DNA from 2 places in the Saccharomonospora sp. genome. Region 2 is predicted to be linked to the other one. Evidence: riboswitches for the same ligand, from Rfam matches in the RefSeq annotation. Region 2 holds a riboswitch; the other holds the start of a gene.
What was found. A riboswitch is a leader RNA that binds a small molecule or an ion and turns the genes downstream of it on or off. The one in region 2 is predicted to bind cobalamin.
Positions count from the first base shown of each region.

Region 1: it holds a riboswitch for cobalamin, as region 2 does, so the genes downstream of both, M7H19_RS00470 (5-methyltetrahydropteroyltriglutamate--homocysteine S-methyltransferase) here and metE (5-methyltetrahydropteroyltriglutamate--homocysteine S-methyltransferase) in region 2, are expected to answer to the same signal.

Region 1 covers NZ_DAHVQP010000006.1:7,262-11,531, forward strand. Annotated here, with positions in the region: gene M7H19_RS00465 (UvrD-helicase domain-containing protein) at 1-2,164, shown strand, start outside; cobalamin riboswitch at 2,235-2,471, shown strand; partial or broken gene M7H19_RS00470 (5-methyltetrahydropteroyltriglutamate--homocysteine S-methyltransferase) at 2,607-3,236, shown strand; partial or broken gene M7H19_RS00475 (MBOAT family O-acyltransferase) at 3,691-4,270, opposite strand, start outside.
Region 2 covers NZ_DAHVQP010000097.1:2,767-7,036, forward strand. Annotated here, with positions in the region: gene metE (5-methyltetrahydropteroyltriglutamate--homocysteine S-methyltransferase) at 1-2,232, opposite strand, end outside; cobalamin riboswitch at 2,375-2,612, opposite strand; gene M7H19_RS11470 (hypothetical protein) at 2,662-3,387, opposite strand; gene M7H19_RS11475 (hypothetical protein) at 3,486-3,818, opposite strand; gene M7H19_RS11480 (DivIVA domain-containing protein) at 3,886-4,270, opposite strand, start outside.

The DNA of each region.
Region 1 (4,270 bases), on a different contig from region 2:
TTTGGACGGATCGATAAAGAACAAGGTCCTCGACTTCGTCGTCAAGCTTCAGGAACGCCCCGACCTCACTGGTCTCGACCTCAAGACTCCCGAAGGCGTCCGCGATCCGCGAATCAAGACGGCACGGGTGAACGACTTTTGGCGCGCGGTTCTCATCGAACTTCCTCGGGCCAGTGGATACGTGCTCGTGGCGGTGAAACCCCACGATGATGCCTACACTTACGCGGCCAAGCTGCGCTTCGGGGTGAACGAAGTGACCGGCGCGCTCGACGTGGTGGATGCCGCGGCGCTGAACAAGGCGATCACTCAGGCGAGCGCGGTGTCGAGCACCCAGCCGCGGCGCACTCCCGTCCTCAGCGGCATCCGAGCTCGTGACCTTCGGCGATTCGGTATCGACACCGACATCGCCGAGCGTTTGGTGACCATCACTGACGAGGACCAGCTTCTTACGGTGGCTGAGGAGTTGCCGGGCGTGCAGGGCAATGCGGTCTTGGACCTTGCCGCCGGTCGTGGGGTGGACGAAGTGTGGGCCGACCTCATCGCCGAGGTCGAATCGAACATCGACACCGGTGACCTGCTGGGTGCGCTCGACCGTCCGCAGTCCAGGCTCGTCTTCACGGACGGCAGTATCGAGGAACTGCGAGCGGCGCTCGAGTCGGATCTCAAGGCTTGGCGCATTTGGTTGCACCCGTTGCAGCGCAGGCTCGCCTACCACAACGGCTGGAAGGGGCCGTATCGCGTGACCGGGGGAGCGGGCACGGGCAAGACCGTGACCGCCATCCATCGGGCTCGCCATCTTGCCCAGCGCCTTGACGAGGAGGCGAGCGACGCGAAGGTGTTGTTCACGACCTTCACTCGGAACCTGGCGCAGAACATCGAGTCCCAGCTCACTGAACTGGCGGGGCCGGAATTGATGCGACGACGGGTGGATGTCGTCAACATCGACTCGCTGGCGCAGCGGGTCCTTCGGATCGGGGACGGAGCCCGGCTGACGCTGCGGAAAGACGATGATCCCGGTGTGCTGCAAGCATGGGAGACAGCTCGTGCGGCGGCTGCCGAAGAGTGGGACATCTCTTTCTTACAGAGCGAGTGGAACGAAGTAGTTCTCGCGCAAGGTATTGAGGAAAGAGCCGAATACCTCACCGTGTCCCGTAGTGGTAGGGGAAGGCGCATCTCTCGGCTTCAGCGAGCGGACCTGTGGGCGGTATTCGAACGGTTCACCCAGCTCCTCAATGCGCAGAACCTGATCACTTTCACACGGGCTGCTGCGAGGGCGGCGACCATTGCCGCGCAACTGAACCCGCACGAGGCGCCTGTCTTCGACAGTGGTATTCGCCGCGGTGCCCTCCCCAAATACCGCTATGTCGTCGTGGATGAAGCACAAGATCTGCACCCTGCCCACTGGAGGTTGATTCGGGCATTGGTGCCTCACGACAGTGATGATCTGTTCATCGTGGGTGATGCGCATCAGCGGATTTACGGCAAGCCGATTGTGCTGTCGCGATACGGTATCGAAACGAGAGGCCGGTCTCGGCGGCTCACCGTGAACTATCGGACTTCCCGAGAGATCCTCGATTGGTCGCTAAAGGTGGCCTACGGACACGCTGTGGATGACCTCGAAGGCGATACCGAATCTCTGGCGGGGGCACGTTCGGCGTTCCGAGGCCCTGTCCCGGAGGCCCGCGGTTTCGACAGCTCGAGGCAGGAGCATTCGGCGCTGATCGACAAGCTCCAGTCCTGGCGTCGGGACGGGGTGACTTGGTCGCAGATGGCCGTCGTAACGCGGTCGAACCGAAGGGTTGCTGATCTGGCGGATACCTTGTCCACCGGAGGAGTGCCCGCGGCTGAAGTAGGTGCAGGGACGGACGAGAACGCTCTCGGTGAGGTCGTCCGGGTAATGACGATGCACCGTGCTAAAGGTCTCGAATACCGTGCTGTCGCGATTGTGGGTGTCTCGCAGCGTGAGCTCCCTCCACGGGGCGTTCGGGAGCTTAAGGAGCCGGAACGTGAGGTCGCATGGGCCAGGGAGCGAGGATTGGTCTACGTGGCGGGTTCTCGCGCTCGTGAGTACCTGTACATCTCGTGGGCCGGGGAACGTTCCGAGCTGCTGGCCGGTACGGTGATTGATGAGGGCGAGCTCCGAGGTGGCCGTGCACTGCCGTGAGTGACACGGCACATCTGATCCGGCTGCTCCGGCTGGGCGGACGTCCTTGTCCTGCCGGACAGCGCCACTATCCTGAGTCGCCGCCGGTGGTTCGCCCGTCTCCGGGCGGGGCGTCGCAAGAGGGAACCCGGTGGGAATCCGGGACTGCCCCGCAGCGGTGAGTGGGAACGAACGCCGTGGCCGGTCGTCTCGACCGGCGACACCCGCACTGGGCCTTTCGGCCTGGGAAGCGACGGCCGGTAGGGAAACCCGGCGTGAGCCGGTCCGCCCGCGAGTCCGAAGACCTGCCATCGGTGCGCACACCGCCGGTGTGCGCGACCTACCGGACGTTCGAGGGAAACTCCGGCGCGAGGACGACGTGGCGTGGTCATCGTCGTGCTGTTCGCCTGCGAGCTTTTTCGGAACCGTCCGGTGACGCCGTCGAGCTCGCGAGGGGAGAGCCTTGGCCACCACGATCGGAACGACCGTACTCGGTTATCCCAGGATCGGACCGAATCGGGGCAACTCAAACGCGTCCTGGAACGCTATTGGGCGTCGCGGTGCGATGAAGCGGAGTTGAGGGAGACGGCCCGTGCCCTGCGCACGGACACGTGGCGCACCCTGCGGGACGCCGGTCTGGACTCGATTCCCGAAACGCTCTCCTGCTATGACCACGTCCTGGACACGGCCGTGACATTCGGCGCCGTCCCACGGCGCTACGCCGACCTCGGGCTGAGCCCGCTCGACACCTGCGATGACGTGGGGCGCGGAGTCCGTGCCGCCGCTGGAGCTGACGAAGTGGTTCAACACCAACTAACCACTACCTGGTTCCCGAGATCGGTCCGGACACCCGGTTCTCGGTGGCCGATCGTGCCGTGGTGGAGTGGTTTCACGAGGCCGTGGAGTCGGGGTGCGCACCCGTCCGGTGTTGGTCGGCCCGGTGACGCTGCTGCTTATATCCGAACCAGACCATGATGCCCCCGGCGGATTCCGGTATGTGAACATTGTGGACAGACTGATCCCGGACTGCGCCGAGCTGTTGCGTGGACTGCACGGTGTGGGCGTGGACTGGGTGCAACTCGACGAACCCTCGTTGCGCAACCTCGTGAACGCCGCCGCGCGGATGCGGAACACGTTGAGTTGACGGCGGCGTCGACTCCGGCGCGCTTTCTGGGGTCAGGCCGGTTACAGCTCGGGTCGTCCTTGGTTACACTGGCAGGCACGTCTCTTCGCGACGATCAACGTCCCCCAGGCCGGGATCGGGGTTCCCGCGAAGGGGATGACTCCGCGAGCGACGTGGTCCTTCGTCGCCCCGACCACCGCTTACTGCCGAGGACCCGCGTTTGTGTGCCCGTCCGGCCACGCCGCCACGGCATCGGGCCACCGACCCCGCCACGGTGGAACGGATCGTCGCCGGGCTCCGTCGGTTGTGGACCTCCACTCGAGACCCTGGGCGAGCTCCGTCGCGTCGGGCGAAGGCCGACTCGCCCTCGTCCGTGCCACGACGGGCCGCAAGTGCGTCCGCGCGGACCGCGGAACCGCGGTTTTCAGAACTGGTAGTACAGGAACGGGCTGAACGTTCCCGTCGCCACCAGGATCGCGGCGTAGAGCGCGCCGATCGTCATCACCGTGACGCGCAGGACCATGGCCGGGGTGGTGCGCGACGACTCCAGAAGCGGCCCCGTGACCGGATGGGCGGGCAGGAAGAACACCGCCATCGCGCCCAGCAGCAACACCAGTCGCTGGTTCGTGACCGCGGCCTCCACCGCCTCGGTCAGACCGGTGAAATCAGGCAGCAGCATGTTGCCCAACATCGTGAACGCGTAGCCGAGGTCGGGTGCGCGGAAGAACACCCACCCGAAGATCACGAGTACCAGGGTGAGCGCCCGACGACCGATGACGGCGCCCGGGGTCTTGGGGGAGGCGCTCCAACCGGTGGAGCGTTCCACGACCAGCAGGATGCCGTGATAGGCGCCCCACACCACGTACGTCCACGCAGCGCCGTGCCAGAACCCCGTCAACAGGAACACGATCCACAGGTTGCGGTACGTCTTCGCCGCACCGCCCCGGTTACCGCCCAGCGGGATGTACACGTAGTCGCGGAACCACCGCGACAGCGACATGTGC
Region 2 (4,270 bases):
CGGCTCCACCTCACCGTAGCCTCGGGTCTTCAAACCACAATCGGGATTGGCCCATAGTCGCCGCGCCGGAACCGCGTCCAGCGCGGCCCGCAGCAACGCCACGATCTCGTCCTCGTCCGGCACTCGAGGGGAATGGATGTCGTACACGCCTGGCCCGATGCCGCGCGCGAACCCCACGGTGTCGAGATCGGCAAGCACCTCCATTCGAGACCGGGCGGCCTCGATGCTGGTGACATCGGCGTCCAACGCCACGATCGCATCGATGACGTCGCCGAACTCCGAGTAGCACAGGTGCGTGTGCACCTGGGTGCTTTCCCGCACCCCCGAGGTGGCCAACCGGAACGCCTCGGGCGCCCAGTCCAGGTACTCCTTGTGCTGCCATGCGCGCAGCGGCAGTAGCTCCCGCAACGCCGGCTCGTCGACCTGGATGATCCGCAACCCGGCGGCCTCCAAGTCGCGCACCTCGTCTCGAAGGGCCAAAGCCACCTGCCTGGCTGTGTCGGCGAGCGGCTGGTCGTCACGGACGAACGACCACGCCAGAATGGTGACCGGGCCGGTCAACATGCCCTTCACCGGCCGGTCGGTGAGGCTCTGCGCGTAGGCGGACCATTCGACGCTGATGGGCTCGGGCCGCGACACGTCGCCGAACAGGATCGGTGGCCGCACACATCGAGACCCGTACGACTGCACCCAACCGTGCTCGGTGCTGACGAAACCGGCCAGATGCTCGGCGAAGTACTGCACCATGTCGTTGCGTTCGGGTTCGCCGTGCACGAGCACATCCAGCCCCAGTTCCTCCTGCAACCGGACGACACGTTCGATCTCACCACGCATCCTGCCGACGTACTCGGAGTGTTCGATCTCGCCGGCACGCAGTGCCGCACGGGTTTTGCGCACCTCCGTGGTCTGCGGGAACGAACCGATGGTCGTCGTCGGCAGCGCGGGAAGTCGCAGTTGCTCCTGTTGTTCGTGCTGCCGGACGGCGTAGTCGGCGCGACGCGCATCCTGCGGGCGCAGCTCGGCCAGCCGTCGCCGGACGCTCTCATCCCGCACCCGGTCGGCGCCGTTGCGGTCGGCGACGGCTCGGCGTGCGGCGACGAGTTCTCCTTCCAACTCGTCGCGTCCCTCGCGCAGCGCACGGCCGAGCACAACGACCTCGTCGACCTTCTGGCGAGCGAAGGACAACCACGTCCTCACCTGCGCATCCAGGTGAGTCTCGACGGCCACGTCGTACGGCACGTGCAGCAACGAACAGGACGTGCCAACGGCGACGTCGCCTGCCATACCGAGCAGCGTGGCGGCCGTGGTCAAAGCCCGGTCGAGATCGGTGCGCCACACATTGCGCCCGTCGACGAGACCGGCCACCAATGTCTTGTCCCGCAAGCCGGTCAACGCCGAAAGATCGTCCACTCGCGAGTCTCCAGCCACGAAGTCGACCCCGACGGCCTCGATGGGCGCCGAGGCCAGGATCCCCAACGCATCGCCGAGATCCCCGAAGTAGCCGGGCACGAAGAGCTTCGGCCGGTCGCCGATCGAACCCAACGCGTGGTAAGTGTCGCGCAACGCGTCGAGTTCGCGTCGCGTGCGGTCAGCGGCGAAGGCGGGTTCATCGAGCTGCACCCAGTCCACGCCCGCACGACGCAGTTCACGCAACAATTCGGCATAAGCCAGAACCAGTTTGTCCACGCTGTCCAAAGGAGAGAATCCCTCGGGAGCATCCGGATCCGGTTTGGACAGTAACAGCAGTGTCACCGGGCCGACCAGCACAGGCCGGGTACGCACACCCAGTTCCAAGGCCTCGTGGAACCGCTCCACCACGGCACGGTCGGCCACCGAGAACCGAGTGTCCGGGCCGATCTCGGGCACCAGATAGTGGTAGTTGGTGTCGAACCACTTCGTCATCTCCAGTGGCGGCACGGAATCGGTGCCACGCGCCATCGCGAAGTAGGTGTCGAGTGGGTTCAGGCCGAGGTCGGCGTAACGCTGCGGAACGGCACCGAACGTCACGGCCGTATCCAACACGTGATCGTAGAAGGAGAACGAATCGGGAACCGAGTCCAGTCCCGCCTCCCGCAGGGTGCGCCACGTGTCCGCGCGAAGGGAACGGGCGGTCTCCCTCAACTCCGCTTCGCTGCCACGCGACGCCCAATAGCGTTCCAGGGCGCGCTTGAGTTCCCGGTTCGGTCCGATCCTGGGATAGCCGAGTACGGTCGATCCGATCGTGGTGGCCAAGGCTCTCTCCTCGCGAGCTCGACGGCGTCACCGGAAGAACTGCCGAAGGAACCCGCAGGCGAACAGCACGACGATGACCGTGCCACGTCGTCCTCTCCCGTCCGCCGGAGTTCCCTCGAACATCCGGAAGGTCGCGCACACCGGCGGTGTACGCACCGATGGCAGGTCTTCGGACTCGCGGGCAGGTCCGGCGCGTACCGGATTCCTACTGGCCGTCGCTTCCCAGGCCGTAAAGCCCAGTGCGAGTGTCACCGGTCGATCTGACCGGTCACGGCGTTCGTTCCCGCTCACCGCTGCGGGGCAGTCCCGGATTCCCACCGGGTTCCCTCTTACGACGCCCCGCCTGGCGGACGGGGCGAACCACCAGCGCGACTCAGGATAGTGGCGCTACCGCGTAGAACAAGGGTGTCGCCCGGTCGGAGCAACACTTCAGGCCCCCGACTCCTCCGGTTCTCCTGCCTCGTCCGGTTCCTCCGACTCGTCCGGGACGAACGCCAGTTGGTCGGGGTGGAAACCGTCACGTCGAGGTGGTAGCAGCCACGCCTCGGGCCTGACGCTCTTCTGCCTCCCGAGCTCAGCCAGATCGAGCGGTGCCGAAAGGTCGGTTCCGTAGACGAAACCATCGGTCACCGGTTCGAACGACAGGTTCTGCGGCTCCATCCCGGTGCCCACCGCGACGAGGTAGACATCGTCCAGCGCCGTGGAGAACGCGGCCCACCCGCCGGCGAAGCGCCACACCCGCGCCCGCACCTCCGCGCCCTCGATGCTCCACCAGACGACGGGCCAATCGGAGTAGCGGCGAGACTGCTGTTCGGCGTGTTCCACGAGCGCGGGGATGAGCCCATCGGGCCTCGGCACCGAGCTGTCCGGCAGGGTCACGTTGACCACTCCGAACGCTCCGCTGAACGCCACTTCTGCCAACGGGTCCTTACCGTTCGGGCACATCACCGACTCGTACCGTTGCCTCGGCAAAGTGCCCACCCGCACGCCACCGTCGGCGTCCAGTTCCCGGTGGCCGAGCCACAACGCCCACGGCGGTGTGCCCGGTAGACCTTCGAAGAAGTCCACCCAACGAGGACCGTGGAACTTCTCGTCCAGGCCGTACACCTGGAAATCGACGACCTGCGGCTTTCCTGCTGCGGCGTTGGAGTCCACTCGTCGATGGTGCACCGTGTCCACCGTTTCGGCAGCTCGACGCCAGTGTCGTAAGCACCGTCACCAGCACTGTCGCCGCCCGGTGTCGCCCGCGTCGGTTACAACGACCAACGACGGAAACCGGCCTCGGCGTCCACGACGTTCCCGGTGATGGTCGAGGCATCCTCGCCGAGCAGTAACGACACCACCGCCGCCGCCTCCGCCGGTGTGTTCCAGTGCCAACCCGAGGGGAACGAACCACCCCTTCGGTACTGCTCCGCGAAAGCCCGCACGAGCAACGACGTGACACGCACATTGACCGACCACGTCGTGTCGAGTTCCTCCGCGGTCCACTCGTCGAGTGCGGAGCCGGAGGAATGGGCGTGGTCGACGATCAGAGTGTCGAGCGACCGCGAAACCGATTCCCCCGACTCTGCTGACTCCCGGCACAAGCGCGGTACGCGCGGTCGACCGCTGTCGTCGACAGTGGTCAGCGGGGCAACCGAATATCGGCGCCGGTCACGCCGGCTGCTTCTCCCCCTCGGTCGAGCCGCTGCCGGCGGAGGCTTGCGCGGCACTGCGGCGGTCCTGCTCCTCAAGCTGCGCCGGAGTCGGATCGACCCCCAAACGTTCGATGGCCTGCTGCAATACCGACTGACTGGCGGTGAGTCCGTCGAACACCGCGGCCCGGAACTCGTAGGCCTCCTTGCGCAGTGTCCTGGCTTCGGCGAACCTGCTCTCGGCCTCGGCGATCATGGCGTCGGTCTTCTTCTTGGTGACCCGCTGCAGCTCCGCGGTCTCGTTCTCCGTCCTCTCGCGTTGCGCGGCGAGCTCCTTCTCGACGGCCTCGCGCTGATTCTCACGCCGCTGCCGCGCTTCCTCGTCGAGGCGGTCCCGTTCCTTC